DNA from 3 places in the Streptomyces sp. Y20 genome. Region 3 is predicted to be linked to each of the others. Evidence: riboswitches for the same ligand, from Rfam matches in the RefSeq annotation. Region 3 holds a riboswitch; each other region holds the start of a gene.

Region 1 (5,966 bases), on a different contig from region 3:
ATGCGCTACATCAGCTGCGACGTGGCGACGTACTGCCTGGGACAGGCCTCCTCCACCGCCGCGGTGCTGCTCGCGGCCGGCGCCCCGGGCAAGCGGTCCGCGCTGCCCGGCGCGCGGATGCTGATCGAACAGCCCGGACTGCCCGAGCCGGTGCGCGGCCGTCCCAGCGACCTGCTCATCGAGGCCGAGGAGCTGGCCCGGGTCCGCGCGCTGCTGGCGCGGATGCTCGTCCGGCACACGGGGCGCACGTCCGGGCAGGTGCGCGAGGATCTGGCGCGGGACCTGTTCCTGGACGCCCCCGGGGCCCTCGCCTACGGCCTGGTGGACCACATCGTGCCCAGCCGCCGGGACGCGCCCGGCGCACCGGACCCGAGGTGAGCCCCCCGATGCCGCCGGAAGTGCCGCCGCTGCCCGCGCTGACCCGCGCCGAGGGCGACCTGATCGACCGCTATCTGGAGGCGGCCGACCTGCTGGGTCGCGTCAATCCGGCCCGGGACGGGGACACGTACCGCGGGCTGCGCGCGGCGCAGGCCCTGGTACGCAAGGCGGCAGAGCTGCGGGACGCGCTCGAGGTGATGCACCGGCGGGGCGAGACGGAGCTGCACGGGGGCACGCTGGCACGGGCGTTGCGCGTCTTGGACGGCGAGCGCCGTACCGCTCGGGTCGCGCTTCCGCCCGACACCGTCGACTGAGGCGGACACCCGGCCGGCCGGCTGCGGGCCCCGTATCGACGCCTGCCGTTCGCACCGGACTCGAAACGGCCCGAACGAGGTACGCCCGTCCGATGGATATCCGGAATGATTTTCAGGCTTCCCGACTTGTGCGGCATATGGGTCGGGTATGCGTCCGCGAGTGTTTAGCCCCAGGTCCGGGGCTACGCACGGGTCCTGACGATGTCTCGAACACAGCCATGTCCACCCGAACGGGCGAGTGGTGAGTAACACCACAAAGCCCCGATTCCGTTGGGATTTTACGACAGTTGTAGGTCAAGATCCCTGACTGACGACAAGACCCCGCCACCGCGGCGGGGCGATCCGGGCGGACGCCGAGTCCTGCCGCCGCCTGGATGACCGGTCGACAGGAGTGGATCGGCAGGAGTGGAGGACCCAGGCAAGACGGGTCGCCGGAACACATGTTCGTCCGCTGGACGCGGACGGGCGGGGTTCCGAGCCTCCCTTGGGGTGAAGCCGTGGCGACACGGCCGGGCAACTTCGCCAGCCCGAATCCGACAGGTCATCCTTCACAGGCGGCTGACGAAGGGTTGCGCATGACTGCGCTCAATCGTGTCCCGTCACTGATGGCCAGGGCCGGCACGGCCTCTGCCCTCACCCTCGCCGCCGTCGGCGGCTCGATCGCCGTGCCCGGCCTCGCCACCGGCGCGTCCGCCGCGACGATGGCGACGAAGGCACTCAACGTCGCGGCCTCCAAGAAGGGTGCGCCGTACCAGTGGGGTGCCACAGGTCCGCGCAGGTTCGACTGCTCGGGGCTGACCTTCTACTCCTTCAAGAAGGTGGGCAAGAAGCTGCCGCGCACCGCCGCGCAGCAGTACAACAAGACCCACCACATCTCCGCCCGCAGCCGCAGGGCCGGTGACCTGGTGTTCTTCCACTCGGGTTCCAGCGTCTACCACGTGGGTATCTACGCGGGCCACGGGAAGATCTGGCACGCCCCGAGGACCGGTGACGTGGTGAGGCTCCAGAAGATCTGGACCAGGAGCGTCTGGTACGGCCGGGTCAGCTGACCGGCCGCGGAACGGGAGCGCCCGGCCCCGGCCCGCTGAACGGCCGGCTCCGGGCACCGGGCCCGCTTCGAGCGCCATAGCGCCGCCCCGGTGCCCGCCCGCCGGCACGGGCGGCCCGGGGCCGGCACGTCCTCCGGCGCAACCGGCCGGGCGGGCGTGCCGCTCAGGGCTCCTGCGGCACGCCTGCCGGTAACGCGGCGGCCGGGAGCGTCCAGGGGAGTTCGATACACACCGTTTTGCCACCCTCACGGGTGGGACGGACGCGGAGCCTGCCGCCGTGCTCCGCGGTGAGCCAGCGGATGATGACCATGCCGCGGCCGTTGTCCTGCTGCACGGCGGCGGGCAGTCTCTTCGGGAAGCGGGGATGACTGTCCGTCACGCCGATGCGCAGGTGTTCGTCACGGTCCAGTGCGATGTCGACCGTGAAGGTGGGTGACTGGCCGAAGGTGTGCTGCACGGCGTTGGTGGCCAGCTCCGAGACGATCAGCCGCACGGTGTCGGCCGTTTCGGTGTCCGGCGGCAGGCCCCACTCCGCGAGGGTGCCCACGACGTAGGAGCGGGCGGCGGAGACCGAGGCGGGATCGCTCGGCAGAGTGACGGATGCTTCCAGATGGTCTGCCATGGCGACGTCGTCCCTTTCCCGCGGGACCGCGGTCCGACATACAGCGAATGCTTCGAGTACGGTCCCGGAACTGGTGCTTGTTCGCCAGACTGCCATCAACGGGTCGGTCAGGGGGAGCGATCCACCGGGATATGCATATATCTGTCGCTCGAAGCGGTGAACTCTGCGCTGCGAAACCGTATGTGGGCGGCCCGGAAGGAGTAAGGAGGAGCCCATGCAGAACGGTCCGGCAGTGCGCCGTCGGAAACTGGGCGCCGAACTGCGCAGGCTGCGTACCGGTGCCGGATTCACCAGCGGTGAGGCGGCCGGGCTCGTCGGCTGGCACCAGTCGAAAGTGAGCCGAATCGAGACCGGCGCCAGCGGTGTGAAACCGGCCGATCTGCGGTTACTGCTGGACGCCTACGGCGTCCACGACGGACACCTGCGCGAGTTGCTGCTGATGCTGGCGGGGTCGCAGGACGCGGGCGGCCGGAACCGCTGGTGGCACGCCTATCGCGGGGAACTGCCGCCGACCTATCGCGATTTCATCAGCCTGGAGTCGCAGGCGAGCGCCATGCGCACCCTGGAGACCACGGTCGTCCCCGGCCTGCTCCAGACGGCCGACTACGCCCGCGCGGTCACCCGGGCGGCCGTGAAGGACCTGGACGAGGACCGGCTGGACACGCTGGTGGAGGTGCGTCTGGCCAGGCAGGACGTGTTACGCGCGGACCCGCCGCCGGCGCTGAGCGCCGTGCTGGACGAGGCGGTGCTGCGCCGCGAGGTCGGCGGTCCCCGGGTGATGTCCCGTCAGCTGGAGCGGCTGATGGAGGCCGCGTCGCTGCCCCAGGTACGGCTCCAGATCCTGCCCTTCAGCGCCGGAGCGCATATCGGCCTCACCGGACCTTTCGTTATCTTCTCATTTCCGAGCACTTCTGATCTGGATGTAGTCGTTCTCGACCAGTTGACGAGTAGCCTCTACCTGGAACGGAAAGAAGACCTGGTGGCCTACGCCGAGGCCTTCCAGACCCTTCAGTTCCACGCCCTTTCCCCCGAGGACTCGTTGGACTACATCGCCGCAATAGGTGACGGCGCGTAAGGAGGCACCATGTCCGCACCGCCTGGGAACGTCCCTGCCAGCACCGACCTGCACGACGTGCGCTGGCTGCGCAGCAGCTACAGCACGGGCGCCAACAACTGCGTGGAGACGGCCCGGCCGCGCTCCGGCCCCGGAGCCGGGCTGCTCGCCGTGCGTGACTCCAAGATTCCGGCCGGACCGGCGCTGTTCTTCTCCGCCGACAGCTGGTCGGGATTCATCACCGCACTCTGATCGGAATCGGTCACTTCTTCATCGTTATCCGGTCACACACGACCGTGTCACGCCGACTCATGGTCGCGTCTCGCCGATGACGCGTACAGCGTGTTCGATCTCGGCCCCGGACAGGTCCGCACGGGCGGTCAGTCTCAGCCTGGAGATGCCGTCGGGCACGGAGGGAGGACGGAAACAGCCCACGGACAGGCCCGCCGTACGGCAGTCGGCCGCCCAGCGCACCGCCTGCTCCGGGGACGGAGCCCGCACGGAGACCACCGCGGCGTCCGGACGCACCGCCTCCAGACCCGTGGCGGTCAGCCGTGCGTGCAGTTCCCCGGCCACCTCACGGGCGCGCGCCGCCCGCCCCGGCTCGCGCTCCAGCAGCCGCAGCGCGGCCAGCGCGGCACCGGCCGCCGCCGGCGCCAGTCCCGTGTCGAAGATGAACGTGCGCGCCGCGTTGACCAGATGGTCGATCACCCGGGCCGGGCCGAGCACCACCCCGCCCTGGCTGCCCAGCGACTTGGACAGGGTCGCCGTGGCGACCACGTCGTCGGCTCCCGCGAGGCCGGCCGCGTACGGCGCGCCCCGGCCGCCGTCGCCCAGCACGCCGAGCCCGTGGGCGTCGTCCACGACCAGCCCGGCGCCGTACTCCCGGCACGCCGCGGCCAGCGCGGCCAGCGGCGCCCGGTCCCCGTCGACCGAGAACACCGTGTCGGAGACGACGATCGCCGCGCCCCCGTGCGTGCCGAGCGCCTTGCGCACGGCCTCCGGGTCGGCGTGCCCGAAGACCTGCGTGCCGCCCCGCGCCAGCCGGCAGCCGTCGATGAGGGAGGCGTGGTTGCCCGCGTCGGAGACGATGAGCGAGCCGTGCGGGCCGAGGACGGTGACCGCGGCCAGGTTCGCGGCATAGCCCGAGGAGAAGACCAGGGCCGCCTCGAACCCGCAGAACGCGGCCAGCGCGCGCTCCAGCTCGGTGTGCAACTCGGTGGTGCCGGTCACCAGCCGGGACCCGGTGGAGCCGCCGCCCCACGTCCGGGCCGCCCGGGCCGCTCCTTCGGTGACCTCCGGATGGTGGGCCAGACCCAGGTAGTCGTTGCTCGCCAGGTCCAGCAACGGGGAGTCGGCGGGGCGCGGGCGCAGGGTGCGGACGAGTCCGGCGCGGCGGCGCGCCTCGGCCTGCTCGTCGATCCAGCCGAACGCCATGGGTCCTCCGGTGCTTTTGTAGGTAGCGGACAGACCTTAGCGGCACGACCAGCCGCCCAGTGTGTGGCAATACCCACACGGTGAACCGTCTCCGTTGTGCAAACTCTCCTTGGCCCCGAGCGGTCCCGTAGGACAGGATCGGGCCTCATGGACCTGCTGAACACGCTGGTGGACAAGGGGCTTCGGCGCGAGCTGCCGACCCGCGAGGAAGCACTCGCCGTGCTGGCCACCTCCGACGACGACCTGCTCGATGTGGTGGCCGCGGCCGGCAAGGTGCGCCGGCACTGGTTCGGGCGACGGGTGAAACTCAACTATCTGGTGAACCTCAAGTCGGGCCTGTGCCCGGAGGACTGCTCCTACTGCTCCCAGCGGCTCGGCTCCGAGGCCGGCATCCTGAAGTACACCTGGCTCAAGCCGGACGAGGCCTCGCAGGCCGCCGCCGCGGGGCTCGCGGGCGGCGCCAAGCGGGTCTGCCTGGTGGCCAGCGGGCGGGGCCCGACCGACCGGGACGTGGACCGCGTCTCGGACACCATCAAGGCGATCAAGGAGCAGAACCAGGGCGTCGAGGTGTGCGCCTGCCTGGGCCTGCTCTCCGACGGTCAGGCCGAGCGGCTGCGCGAAGCCGGCGCGGATGCCTACAACCACAACCTCAACACCTCGGAGTCGACCTACGAGGACATCACCACCACCCACACGTACGCCGATCGGGTGGACACGGTGCAGAAGGCGCACGCCGCCGGACTGTCCGCCTGTTCGGGTCTCATCGCCGGCATGGGCGAGAGGGACGAGGACCTCGTCGACGTCGTCTTCTCGCTGCGCGAGCTGGACCCCGACTCCGTTCCGGTGAACTTCCTCATCCCGTTCGAGGGCACCCCGCTGGCCAAGGAGTGGAACCTCACCCCGCAGCGCTGCCTGCGCATCCTCGCGATGGTCCGGTTCGTCTGCCCGGACGTGGAGGTCCGCATCGCGGGCGGCCGCGAGGTGCACCTGCGCACGATGCAGCCGCTCGCGCTGCACCTGGCCAACTCGGTCTTCCTCGGCGACTACCTGACCAGCGAGGGCCAGGCCGGCAAGGCCGACCTGGAGATGATCGCGGACGCCGGGTTCGAGGT
Region 2 (5,966 bases), on a different contig from region 3:
GACGCCGGTCGGCACCCGGTCCCGTACGGCCACGCCCAGGGCGCGCAACTGTCCGGCCTTGTCGGGGTTGTTGGACAGCAGGTCGAGCTCGCCGACGCCGAGGGCGGTGAGCATCTGCGCGGCGGCCGTGTAGTCCCGGGCGTCCTCGGGGAGACCGAGGGCGGTGTTCGCCTCGTAGGTGTCGAGGCCCCGGTCCTGGAGGGCGTAGGCGTCGAGCTTGTTGGAGAGGCCGATGCCGCGGCCCTCCTGGCGGAGGTAGAGCAGGATGCCGCCGCGGCTGGCGATGCGCTCGACCGCCTCGCGCAGCTGGGCGCCGCAGTCGCAGCGGGCCGAGCCGAAGACGTCGCCGGTGAGGCACTCGGAGTGCAGGCGCACCAGCGGGACCGGGCCGGGGTCGCCGAGGACGACGGCGATGTGCTCCTGGCCGTCGGCGAGACCGTGGAAGGTGACGAGTTCGGCGTCCGCGCCGTAGCCGTCGGCGAAGCGCAGCGGTACCCGGACGCGGGCTCGCGGGGTGGCGGCGGGGATGTCGGGCATGCGTGGGGTCTCCGGGAGGTGCTTCATGTCTGCCATCTGCTTCAGATTTGAAGCAGATCCGGTTCCGGACCCTATCCGATGTCCTGGAGTTCTGCTTCAGAGTTCAAGGAGTGGCGCGTGACGCGTCAGCCGGAGCAGGGCGATGACCGTCGGCGCCACGGCACGTCCTCCGCCGCGGCGCCGCCACCGCCGTCCTCCCCCTGGAGGCCGCGCGCGATCCCCGCGCAGATCTCCTCGAGCTGCCCCACCTGCTCGGGGGTCAGCCGGTCGAACAGTGTGGTGCGCACCGTCTCGACGTGCCCCGGCGCCGTACGCTCCAGTACGGCCGCCCCCTCGTCCGTCAGCACCGCGAGCGAGCTGCGCCGGTCCTGGCCGCAGGTCTCCCGGCGCACCAGGCCGTCCCGTTCCAGCCGGGTCACCCCGTAGGTCAGCCTGCTCCGCGTGATCTTCAGCGTCTCGGCGAGATCGGTCATGCGCAGCCGCCGGCCGGGGGCCTCGGAGAGGTTGGCCAGCACGGAGTAGAACAGATGGGGCATGCCCCCCTCCTGCTGGAGCTGCCGGTCGATCGCGTCCTCCAGCAGCCGGGACGCGGCGAGGTAGGCGCGCCAGGCGCGCTGCTCCTGCGGAGTGAGCCAGCGGGTCGTCATGCCACCAGTGTAGATTTGTTCCAAATTTTAACCAAGACTTCGGCCGGTCCACCGGGCCGCCGCGAGGGAGTACGCCGATGCCCCTGCCGTACGTACTGCTGTCCGCCGCCGTCTCCCTCGACGGCTACCTGGACGACACCGGCCCCGAGCGGCTCCTGCTGTCCGGCCCGGCCGACTTCGACCGGGTCGACGCGGTACGGGCCTCCGTCGACGCCATCCTGATCGGCGCCGGCACGATCCGCGCCGACAACCCCCGTCTGCTGGTCAACTCCGCCGAGCGGCGCGCGGCCCGGGTCGCGGCGGGCCGGCCGGCGTACCCGCTGAAGGTGACCGTCACCGCCTCCGGCGACCTCGACCCGGGCGCCCATTTCTGGCACACCGGCGGCGACAAGCTCGTCTGCACCACCGACGCGGGCGCCGGCCGGGCCGCGCGTCTCCTCGGCGGCACCGCCGACGTCGTGCCGCTCGGTCCCGTCCTGGACTGGCGGGTCCTGCTGGAGCATCTGCACGACGTGCGGGGCGTCGAGCGACTGATGGTCGAGGGCGGCGGCCAGGTCCACACCCAGCTGCTCCAGCAGGACCTCGCCGACGAACTCCAGCTGGTCCTCGCCCCGCGCCTCGTCGGCGACCCCGCGGCCCCGCGCCTGTTCGGTCCCGGCGCCTACCAGGGCGGACGCCTGCGCCTGACCGAGACCCGCCGCATCGAGGACGTCGTCCTCATGCGCTACGAGCCCACGGCCCCCGGCGCCGGCCCGGTCCCCAATCCGGCCGACCGCCACTGGCTGCGCACCGCCTGCGAACTCGCCGCCCTGTGCCCGCCCTCCCGGACGGCGTTCAGTGTCGGCGCGGTCGTGGTCGCCGCGGACGGTACGGAGCTGGCCCGCGGCCACTCCCGCGAGGGCGCCGACCCGATGGTCCACGCGGAGGAGGCGGCCCTCGCGAAGACCGACCCGGCCGATCCGCGCCTGCCCGGCGCCACGGTCTACAGCAGCCTGGAACCCTGCGCCCGCCGCGCCTCCCGGCCCGCCCCCTGCGCCGAGCTGATCCTGCGGTCCGGGGTGCGCAGGGTGGTCACGGCGTGGCGGGAGCCCGACACGTTCGTCGCGGCGGCCGACGGCTCGGGTGTGCTGACCGGCGCGGGCGCCCGGGTAGTCGTACTGCCGGAGCTGGAGTCCCTCGCCAAGGCGCCGAACGGGCACCTGCTCGCCGGATAGCACTCAGGGCCGGAATCCAATGGATTCCGGCCCTGAGTTTCCGTAGCGGGGACAGGATTTGAACCTGCGACCTCTGGGTTATGAGCCCAGCGAGCTACCGAGCTGCTCCACCCCGCGTCGTTGTGTCTCTACTGTACGCCATCCACGGGGTGCGACGCACATCGGTTCCGCGGCCCCCGGTGATAGTGACGGACCGTGACCGGGCGGGCGCTGTGCGATAGCGGCCGAGTCACCATCAAAGCCGCGAGTGACTCCTGTACGTCGGCCAACTCGCCCTCATTGCAGACGCCATGACCGGTAAATCCCCAGGTTTGAACGGTAATGATCTAGACGAACGGCTTGGAAAGTGACTGGCGGGTCTATTAACGTTCGATAACGCAGCGCGGTCGTCCCAGCCGTCACCAGCGACGGCTCCGCGCGCACGCGCCGAATCCCGCAAGGGAACCGGGGAACCACCACCCTGGGGTGAATCTCGCGAACGCCGACGTGGAGCTCACACGGTCCACGACCGGTATACGCGCGTAGGAGACCTTCCCGCTCCGAACCCGTCAGCTAACCCGGTAGGCGGCGGAAGGAAAGGAGCGCGCCCGCGTGGCGTCCAACCGGCCTGCCCCCGAGACCCCGTTCGTGCCGGCTCAGCGCGAGACCGAGACCTTCGGCTACGACGCCTACCGAGCCGGCGAGGGCCCCTGGGAGGAGTGGAACCCCACCGAGGACTCCGTCGCCCCGGTCCGCGGCCGGCACCGGGTCGCCAAGCAGCGCGGCGGCTTCGCCCGCAGCTCCACCGTCCTCGGTGTCGGCGTGATGGCCGCGGTCGGAGCGGGCGGCATGGCCAGCGCCAACACCGGTAAGCCGCCGGTCTCCATCTCCCTGCCGGACCTGCCCTCCGTCGGCTCCTTCTTCGGCGACACCGCCACCGAGGCCCCGCAGACCGCCACGACCGCGCTCAGCAGCGTCGGCGCGGCCTCCGCCGACGACCAGCAGGGCGCCGGCGCGGGCGAGGCCCTGCGCAGCCGGATCATGGCCCAGGCCGAGCAGCAGCAGGGGCAGGCCGACAACAAGGCCACGGCCGTCGCCCTCGCCGCCGCCGAGAAGCAGAGCGCGGACGCCGCCGCCCAGGCCGAGAAGGAGGCCGCCGCGAAGGCGGCCGAGGCCAAGGGCGCGGCGGAGGCCGCCGCCGCGAAGGAGGCGGACCAGAAGGCCGCGAAGGCGGCCGAGGAGGAGCGGCAGGCCGAGCTGGCGAAGCTGGCCGGTCAGTACACGCTGCCCACCTCCTCGTACACGATCACCTCGACGTTCGGCCAGGCCGGCTCGATGTGGTCCTCCGGCCACCACACCGGCCTGGACTTCGCCGCCCCCACCGGCACCCTCATCAAGGCCATCCACGGCGGCACGATCACCGAGGCGGGCTGGGCCGGCTCCTACGGCTACCGCACGATCCTCACCCTCGACGACGGCACCGAGCTGTGGTTCTGCCACCAGTCCTCGATCAACGTCACGGCCGGCCAGAAGGTCACCACCGGCGAGGTCATCGGCCGGGTGGGCGCCACCGGCAACGTCACCGGCCCGCACCTGCACCTGGAGGTCCACCCCGGCGGCCAGGCCGCCGCCATCGACCCGATGGCGTGGCTGCGGGGCAAGGGCCTCACCCCCTGACGGTTTTGCGGGAACTTGGTGCCGGCGGCGGATTGTGATCATCGCCGCCAGCGTTGTAGTGACGTATGACCTCACTGACATCACCACGCACACTCGGCTCCTCCGACCTCCGGGTCTTCCCGCTCGCCCTCGGCGGCAACGTCTTCGGCTGGACCGCCGACGAGCAGGCGTCCTTCGCCGTCCTGGACGCCTACACGGCCGCGGGCGGCAACTTCATCGACACCGCCGACTCCTACTCCGCCTGGATCGAGGGCAACCAGGGCGGCGAGTCGGAGACGATCATCGGCAAGTGGGTCAAGGCCCGCGGCAACCGCGACGACGTCGTCATCGCCACCAAGGTCAGCCAGCACCCCGAGTACCGGGGCCTGGCCGCGGCGAACATCAAGGCCGCCGCCGACGCCTCGCTGCGCCGCCTGGACACCGACCGCATCGACCTCTACTACACCCACTTCGACCAGCCCGAGGTGCCGGTGGAGGAGATCATCGGCGCACTGGACGAGCTGGTGAAGGCCGGCAAGGTCCGGCACATCGCCGCCTCCAACATCAGCTCCGAGCGCCTCCGGGCCTCCCTCGACCACTCCGACCGCGAGGGACTGGCCCGCTACGTCGCCCTCCAGCCCCACTACAACCTGGTCTCCCGCGACACGTACGAGGGCCCGCTCCAGGACCTCGCCGCCCGCGAGAACCTGGCCGCCGTCCCCTACTTCTCCCTCGCGTCGGGCTTCCTCACCGGCAAGTACCGCCCCGGTACGACCGTCGACAGCGCCCGCGCCGGTACGGCCCGGAAGTACGCGGACTCCGAGGGCGGCCGGCGGGTCCTGGCGGCCCTGGACGACATCGCCGCCGCCCACGAGGTCCCGGTCGCCACGGTCGCCCTGGCCTGGCTGGCCGCCCAGCCGACCGTCACGGCCCCGATCGCCTCGGCACGCACGGTGGAGCAGCTCCCGGCGCTACTGGGCGTGGCGGACCTGACGCTCACGGACGACGAGCTGGCCACCCTGACCACGGCCTCCGCGTAACCGCCCGTCCCGCCCCGGCCGATCTCCCCCAGCCGTCCCGTGCGTCTACGTCCGGTACGGGTTGCAGGCCGGGTAGGCGCCCGCCGGGGCGCCGTGCCCGTACGGCACGGGGCCCGCGTGCACCGGGCGGGCCGGCGTGGCGGCCCGTGCCGCGTACTCCAGTGCCGGGCGTGCCCCTTCCCTGCGCCGCCACAGCTCGTCCAGCAGCTCCCGCTCCCGTACGGCGAAGTCGGCCCCGGCCCGCCCGCGCCGCCCCCGGTGCCGCAGGAACGCCAGCGAGGTCGCGTACGCCTCGTAGCGCGCCACCTCCCGCGCCGCCGGCCGGCCGAGGTGGTGCCGGGCGTAGTCCCGGGCCATCCGCCGGGCCCGCATCGAACCGAGCGCGAACGGCTCGCCCGGACCCAGCCATCCGGCCAGTACGTACACGGGGAGCTCCGCGCGCACCGTCCGCAGCTCCCGCTGCCGGGTCCAGATCGCGAGCCAGGTCAGCAGCGCGAACGCGGGCAGCATGAAGGCGGCGTAGACGGCGAAGAACCCGTACCGGCCGAACGTGGAGGAGCCGTTCCAGAAGGCGTGCATGCTCATCGCGAGCAGCAGTCCGCAGACCGGCAGCAGGACCCGCCGCACGCGCTGCCGCTCGCCGGAGCGAGCGGCGACGCCGAAACCGATGCCGGTCAGGACCGTGAACAGGGGGTGCGCGAACGGCGACATCACGATGCGCACGAAGAAGGTCGCGGCGGTGACGGAGGCGATGCCGTGGCCACCGGTGAGCTGGTCGGTCCCGAAGGCCGTGCCGAGGTAGAGGATGTTCTCGGTGAACGCGAAGCCGGTGGCGGTGATCCCCGCTATCACCACACCGTCCACGAGCCCGGTGAAATGGCGTCTGCGGAAGA
Region 3 (5,966 bases):
GCACGGTGTCCCGGCGGGCCTGCTCCAGCGCGGGGTGCGCGCGCAGCGCGGTCAGCGCCTCGGCGTGCCGGGCGTCGTCGCTGAGGTCGGAGTCCAGCAGCTCGCACAGCGCGAGGTCCTCGGACCGGCCCAGCCGGGCGGCGCGTTCGCGCAGCCGGAGCACGGGGAGGGTGGCAATGCCCTCGCGCAGGTCGGTGCCCGGGGTCTTGCCGGACTCGTGGGAGTCGGAGGCGATGTCCAGGACGTCGTCGGCGAGCTGGAAGGCGACGCCGAGCCGTTCGCCGTACTGGGTGAGCACGTCGACGACCCTTTCGTCGGCGCCGGACATCATCGCGCCGAACCGGCACGACACCGCCACCAGGGAACCCGTCTTGCCGCCGAGCACGTCCAGGTAGTGCTCGACCGGATCGCGGCCGTCCGAGGGGCCCGCGGTCTCCAGGATCTGGCCGGTGACGAGCCGTTCGAACGCGAGGGCCTGCACCCGGACCGCCTCGGGGCCGAGGTCGGCGAGGATCTGGGAGGCGCGGGCGAAGAGGAAGTCGCCGGTGAGGACCGCGACGGAGTTGCCCCAGCGCGTGTTGGCACTGGCCACGCCGCGCCGCACGGCCGCCTCGTCCATGACGTCGTCGTGGTACAGCGTGGCCAGATGGGTCAGCTCGACGACCACGGCGGACGGGACGACACCCGGCGCGTAGGGGTCGCCGAACTGCGCCGCGAGCATCACGAGCAGCGGCCTGAACCGCTTCCCACCGGCCCGTACGAGGTGCTGCGCGGCCTCCGTGATGAACGGGACCTCGCTCTTGGTGGCCTCGAGCAAGCCTTCCTCGACAGCCGTCAATCCGGCCTGGACATCGGCTTCCAGAGCCTGGTCCCGCACGCTCAGCCCGAACGGCCCGACGACGGTCACGAGGGGTCTCCTGTCTGCTGCTGTCTGCTGGCGATCACACGGTTTGTCGATAGGTCGCTGCCCTCACTCAACTCAGCGTATCCGGTCCTCTTTCGATCACCGATAGCGGCCAGCGGTCCAGCCCGGGCGGTATCGGATCAGAACGGCCATGAGTGTGATCAGGTGGTAAGAACGGACATTTATCGACTTAACGACAATTCATATCCCCTTCCGTGACTCTCCACCCCCGTGCCGAGCACCGGGGCGGGAATGCGCCGGCTCCCCCTTGTCTGTTTTGAACTGATTTGCCATTTCGTGAATTGGGTCACGCGGCGTTCCGGCCGGCCTCCGCCCCCGCGGCCTCCCGAATCCTTGCCCCGTGGGTGAGTTGAGGGTTGGCAGCCGCAAAGGATCAAGCACCCCATACGGCGTCGATCAAGGTCAAATAGTGCGTTGTGTGAATCCGGCACTTGTTCCCGACATGTGCTCTCGCATACGTTCCCGGCCGTCGGGCGGACGCCTAATCCTGCCGCCGCCCGCATCACCCATCGACGAACCCATTCGTACGGCAGGAGCGGGGGACCCAGGTAAGCCGCCGGGCCGGAACGGCACACGCCGCGCCGGAACGGCTAGGGGTGAAGCCGTGCCTCCTCCAGGGCACGGCCGGGCGCCTCCCCGCCCGAACCCGACAGCTCACCTCGCAGGCGTAGGAGAGGAACTTCCGCATGTCTGCCGCCGTTCAGCACCGCCGTTCCCGCAACAGCCGCCTCGTCCGCGCCCTCGCAGCCGTGGGCACCGGCGCCGCCGTCCTCGCCCTGCCGCTCATCGGCGCCACCAGCGCCGCCGCGGCCCCGACCACCGCCGCGGCGGCCACCACCCCCGCCGGCTACCCGAACACCCTCGACGGCTGGATCCGCGAGTCGCTCGCGATCATGGCCCAGAAGGGCATCCCGGGCACCTACAACGGCATCTACCGCAACATCATCCGCGAGTCGTCGGGCAACCCGGCCGCCATCAACCTGTGGGACTCCAACGCGGCCGCGGGCATCCCGTCCAAGGGCCTGCTCCAGGTCATCGACCCCACCTTCAAGGCCTACCACGTGGCCGGGACGTCGTTCGACATCTACGACCCGGTCGCGAACATCACCGCCGCCTGCAACTACGCGGCCGCGCGCTACGGCTCGATCGACAACGTGTTCGGCGCGTACTGACCGGCACCGGCGGCGGGCACTGCTGACATCCCGGTCAGTCGGCCGGGAACAGTCTCTCGAGGACGACGGCGACGCCGTCGTCCTCGTTGGACAAGGTGACCTCGTCCGCGACCGCCCTGAGTTCGGGGTGGGCGCCGGCCATCGCGACGCCGTGGGCCGCCCAGTCGAACATCGGGATGTCGTTGGGCATGTCGCCGAAGGCCACGGCCCGTCCGGCGCCGATCCCCAGCCGCTCCGCGGCCAGCGCGAGCCCCGTCGCCTTGGTCACCCCGCTCGGCTGGAGCTCCACGGTCCCCGGCCCCGACATCGTGACGGTCGCCAGGGAGCCCCCCACCGCGCGCGCCACGGCCGCCAGCTCGTCGTCCGACAGCTCGGCATGACGCAGCAGCACCTTGCTGATGGGCGCGCGCCACAGGTCGTCCCGCCGGCCGACCCGCAGCGCGGGCAGCGCCGGACGGGGCATCCGGTAGCCGGGCTCGATGAGCGTGAGCCCGTCCACGCCGTCCTGGTCGACCGCCGCGAAGACCTGCCCCACCTCCGCCTCGATCTTGCCGAGCGCGGTCTCCGCCAGCTCCCGGTCCAGCCGGACCGACCACAGCAGGCGGCCGGTCCCGGCGTCGTAGAGCTGCGCGCCCTGCCCGCACACCGCGAGCCCCGTGCATCCCAGGCGCGTCAGGAGCGGCCGTACCCGCGGGGCCGGGCGCCCCGTCACCACGAGGTGGCGGGCTCCGGCCCGCGCCACCCGCGCGAGCGCGGCGAGCGACCGGTCGGAGACGGTGTCGTCGCCACGCAGCAGCGTCCCGTCCAGGTCGGTGGCGATCAGGGCGTACGCGGGGGTGGGTGCCATGATCAGAGAATACGGACACCGCACCCCGCCGACTCACCCCGTTCTCCTGGCACTTACGTGCTGAGCGGCCCCGACCGGCCGGTTCCGGCCGGTCCCCGCGGGCCCTTCGGCCGTGGTCCCCGGCGGCTCCGCCGCCGCCTGCCCGGACGGAGGCGGAACGGGTGACGGCCCCGGGCGGAACACCTCACCCGTGGGCCGCCGCCAGGTGCCTCGCCAGCCGTGGGGACGCGAACTCCGTACCGCAGACGAAGCGCATCACCGGGCCGTACGAGGACGCCGCCGGCAGGCCGGTGAAGTACAGGCCCGGCACCGAGGAGACGTAACCGGGGCCGAGTCTCGGCGTGCCGCGGCTGAGCGCGAGCCCGGCGCGCAGTCCCGGGCCGAGGAAGTCCATCGCCGCGACGTCGACGCGGTAGCCGGTGGCGGCGATGACGTGGTCGGCGGTGAGCCGCTCGGTCCGCCCGGCGTGGGTGCGGACGGTGACCACGGGGCTGCCGTCGGGGGCCTCGGCGCCCACCACCCGCTCGACGTCCCGCACCCGCACCCCCTTCTCGAAGCGCTCGCGCAGCCACCAGGCGCCGAGCGGGCCGAGGACCCGGCGGACCAGGTAGTGACGGGTGGGCTCGGGCAGGAAGCGGTACGGCTGCGGGTGGTGGCTGAGCGCCCACAGCGACCAGGCGCGGCCGAACGGGGACCGCGGCCGGAACGCCGGCTGCTGCCAGGGCGGGCTGCCGAAGGCGACCCGCCCGCGTCCGCGCGCGACCACGCGCACGCGTGCGCCCGCCTCGGCGGCGAGCGTAGCCGTCTCCAGCGCGGACTGGCCGGCGCCGATGACGATCAGCTCCCGGCCGGCGAACCGGCCGAGGTCGTGGTGCTGGGAGCTGTGCGAGACGGGACCGGACGGGGAAGGCCCGCCGGGCGCCGCTCCCGCCAGCTCCGGCGGCAGGTGGGCGAGCCCCGCCAGGCCGGTGGCGACGACGACCGCGCGCGCGGTGAACAGCTCCCCGGAGTCCAGCCCGAGTGCGAAGCCGCCGCCCGGGCCGCGGTCGGCCGAGACGACACGCACCCGCTCCAGGCCGGGGACCAGCCGCTGCTGGAACCACTCGCCGTAGGCGGTGAACGTCTCCACCGGGATGATGTCCTCGTCGCTCACCAGGCGGCGGACGCCGGCCGCGTCGCAGTAGTCGGCGAGGGTGTGGCCGGGCTGGGGGCAGTCGAGGTTCGAGGCGGCGGGCGTCGACTTCAGGAGCATGCCCTCGGGCATGTGGTCACGCCAGCTGACCATGGGCTCGCCGAAGACGCGGACGGGGATGCCGCGCGCCCGCAGATGCGCGGCGGTGGACAGGCCGAACGGCCCCGCCCCGATGACTGCAACCGGTCGATTCACGAAGTCCCTCCCCAGGACGCGGTGCGCCACGCCGTCGTGGCCTTGCCTGCTTCGTGCTTGCCTGCTTCATGCCTTGCCCGCCGCTTCGCGCGGTGCCTACTCCGTGCCTTGCCCGCCGCTTCGCGCGGTGCCGCTGCCGCTGCCGCTGCCGCTGCCGCGGTGGTGGGCCCGCCACAGCTGACAGAGGTGCTTCGCGCCCGGGCGCACGAAACGGGCGAGCATCGTGAGGAACGGCAGCGGGTCGTCACCCGCGAACCAGGCCAGCTCCGTTCCGCTCGCGCGCACCGGCGCGTGCGGTGTCGTGTAACCGCTGCGGCGGTAGGCGAGGAGGGCGGGCAGGTCGATGTTCTCCACGATGTAGCGGTGACCGGCGCGCTGTTCCCCCCGCGGGACGGCGCGGCCGGTCAGGTGCAGGTGCAGCGCGCGTACGACGTCCACGCCCGACTCGTTCTCGAAGAGCCGGAACTGGGCGCCCACCCGCGGGTTGAAGTCGAGGAGTTTGTACCGTCCGTCGCGCCGGTCGAAGCGCAGGTCGAGGTCGATGACACCGCTGAAGCCGATCTGCTTGACGAAACGTGCCGCGAGCCCGGCGAGTTCCGGGTTGTCGACGACGTACGCGTTCGCCGTCATGCCGGCGTGCGGCGGCCAGGAGCGCACCTTGACGCCGGTGAACAGCGCGAGCGGGCTGGAGTCCTGGTCGAAACAGGCGTGCACGATCCAGTCCTCGGCGTCCTCGCGCGGCAGGTACTCCTGGAGGATGACGCCGGGTTCCCCGCCCCAGCCGCGGGCCAGGCTGAGCAGTCCCTCGCGCGTGCCGATCCTCGTGGTGCCGTTCACCGCGGGCTGCCTGCGCCGCACGAACGCCTCACGGTTCTTGGCCACCACCGGGAAACGGGTCCGGTCCGCGAAGGCGACGACGTCCTCGTACGACCGCGGGAACGCGGCCGCGGGACTCGCGACGCCGTGCTCCGCGCACAGTTCGTGCAGCCCCTGCTTGCTGGCCAGCCGGCGCGGCAGCACCGGGTCCACGCGCGGGAAGAGGAAGGAGCCCGCCAGGTGGTCCTGGTGCTCGGCGATCAGGACGGCGGCCTCCTCGTCCGTCGGGATCAGCACGGCCGGGCGGCCGATCCGGCGGCCGATCCGCAGCAGGCCCTCCACCAGGTGGTCCGGGTCCTCCGCACCGGTCGTCGGCCACACGAACGCCTTCCGCAGATACCGGGAGGAGGCCGCCGGTGTGTACGGGTCCTCGGTGATCGCGTACATGGGCACACCCAGGCGGCCCAGACTGCGGATCGCGCCGACGCCTCCGTGGTGCAGCGGGTAGTGGCCGAACTTGACGATCAGGCCCGGCACGTCGCGGTCGGCTGTCCACGGCGCGCCGGCGGCGTCCTCGGCCACGGGTCCCCCCACGTGTCCCCCCAGATGGAACGGATCCGCCCCGTCCGCGTCCCGAAAGGACGCTAAGCCGGAACTACCGCCTCCGACAAGGCTTATCCGGACATGGCGAACTCTTTAGACACTGTGCGGGCGACCTCCCGGACGCCTCGGAAGGCACTGCCCAAGACACGTGGATCAGCCGTAACGTGTGGCGCGACCACATGGAACGCAGCGCCATGCATGGCCTGGATGAGAGCG

What was found. A riboswitch is a leader RNA that binds a small molecule or an ion and turns the genes downstream of it on or off. The one in region 3 is predicted to bind cyclic di-AMP.
Region 1: another riboswitch for cyclic di-AMP. It lies ahead of ACGFT1_RS32060 (C40 family peptidase); the one in region 3 lies ahead of ACGFT1_RS13635 (transglycosylase SLT domain-containing protein).
Region 2: another riboswitch for cyclic di-AMP. It lies ahead of ACGFT1_RS11305 (M23 family metallopeptidase); the one in region 3 lies ahead of ACGFT1_RS13635 (transglycosylase SLT domain-containing protein).

The regions. Positions count from the first base shown of each region.
Region 1 is NZ_JBIDDP010000017.1:114,197-120,162, reverse strand. Features, by position in the region: gene ACGFT1_RS32070 (ATP-dependent Clp protease proteolytic subunit) at 1-378, shown strand, start outside; gene ACGFT1_RS32065 (hypothetical protein) at 387-692, shown strand; cyclic di-AMP (ydaO/yuaA leader) riboswitch at 1,132-1,265, shown strand; gene ACGFT1_RS32060 (C40 family peptidase) at 1,268-1,741, shown strand; gene ACGFT1_RS32055 (ATP-binding protein) at 1,905-2,363, opposite strand; gene ACGFT1_RS32050 (helix-turn-helix domain-containing protein) at 2,578-3,438, shown strand; gene ACGFT1_RS32045 (DUF397 domain-containing protein) at 3,448-3,669, shown strand; gene ACGFT1_RS32040 (8-amino-7-oxononanoate synthase) at 3,727-4,854, opposite strand; gene bioB (biotin synthase BioB) at 5,002-5,966, shown strand, end outside.
Region 2 is NZ_JBIDDP010000003.1:646,419-652,384, forward strand. Features, by position in the region: gene ribA (GTP cyclohydrolase II) at 1-537, opposite strand, end outside; gene ACGFT1_RS11290 (MarR family winged helix-turn-helix transcriptional regulator) at 663-1,184, opposite strand; gene ACGFT1_RS11295 (dihydrofolate reductase family protein) at 1,262-2,398, shown strand; tRNA gene ACGFT1_RS11300 (tRNA-Met) at 2,442-2,515, opposite strand; cyclic di-AMP (ydaO/yuaA leader) riboswitch at 2,813-2,980, shown strand; gene ACGFT1_RS11305 (M23 family metallopeptidase) at 2,990-4,054, shown strand; gene ACGFT1_RS11310 (aldo/keto reductase) at 4,129-5,073, shown strand; gene ACGFT1_RS11315 (PrsW family intramembrane metalloprotease) at 5,119-5,966, opposite strand, start outside.
Region 3 is NZ_JBIDDP010000004.1:481,501-487,466, forward strand. Features, by position in the region: gene ACGFT1_RS13630 (polyprenyl synthetase family protein) at 1-907, opposite strand, end outside; cyclic di-AMP (ydaO/yuaA leader) riboswitch at 1,426-1,608, shown strand; gene ACGFT1_RS13635 (transglycosylase SLT domain-containing protein) at 1,612-2,097, shown strand; gene ACGFT1_RS13640 (HAD family hydrolase) at 2,132-2,944, opposite strand; gene ACGFT1_RS13645 (FAD-dependent oxidoreductase) at 3,129-4,331, opposite strand; gene ACGFT1_RS13650 (ATP-grasp domain-containing protein) at 4,428-5,729, opposite strand.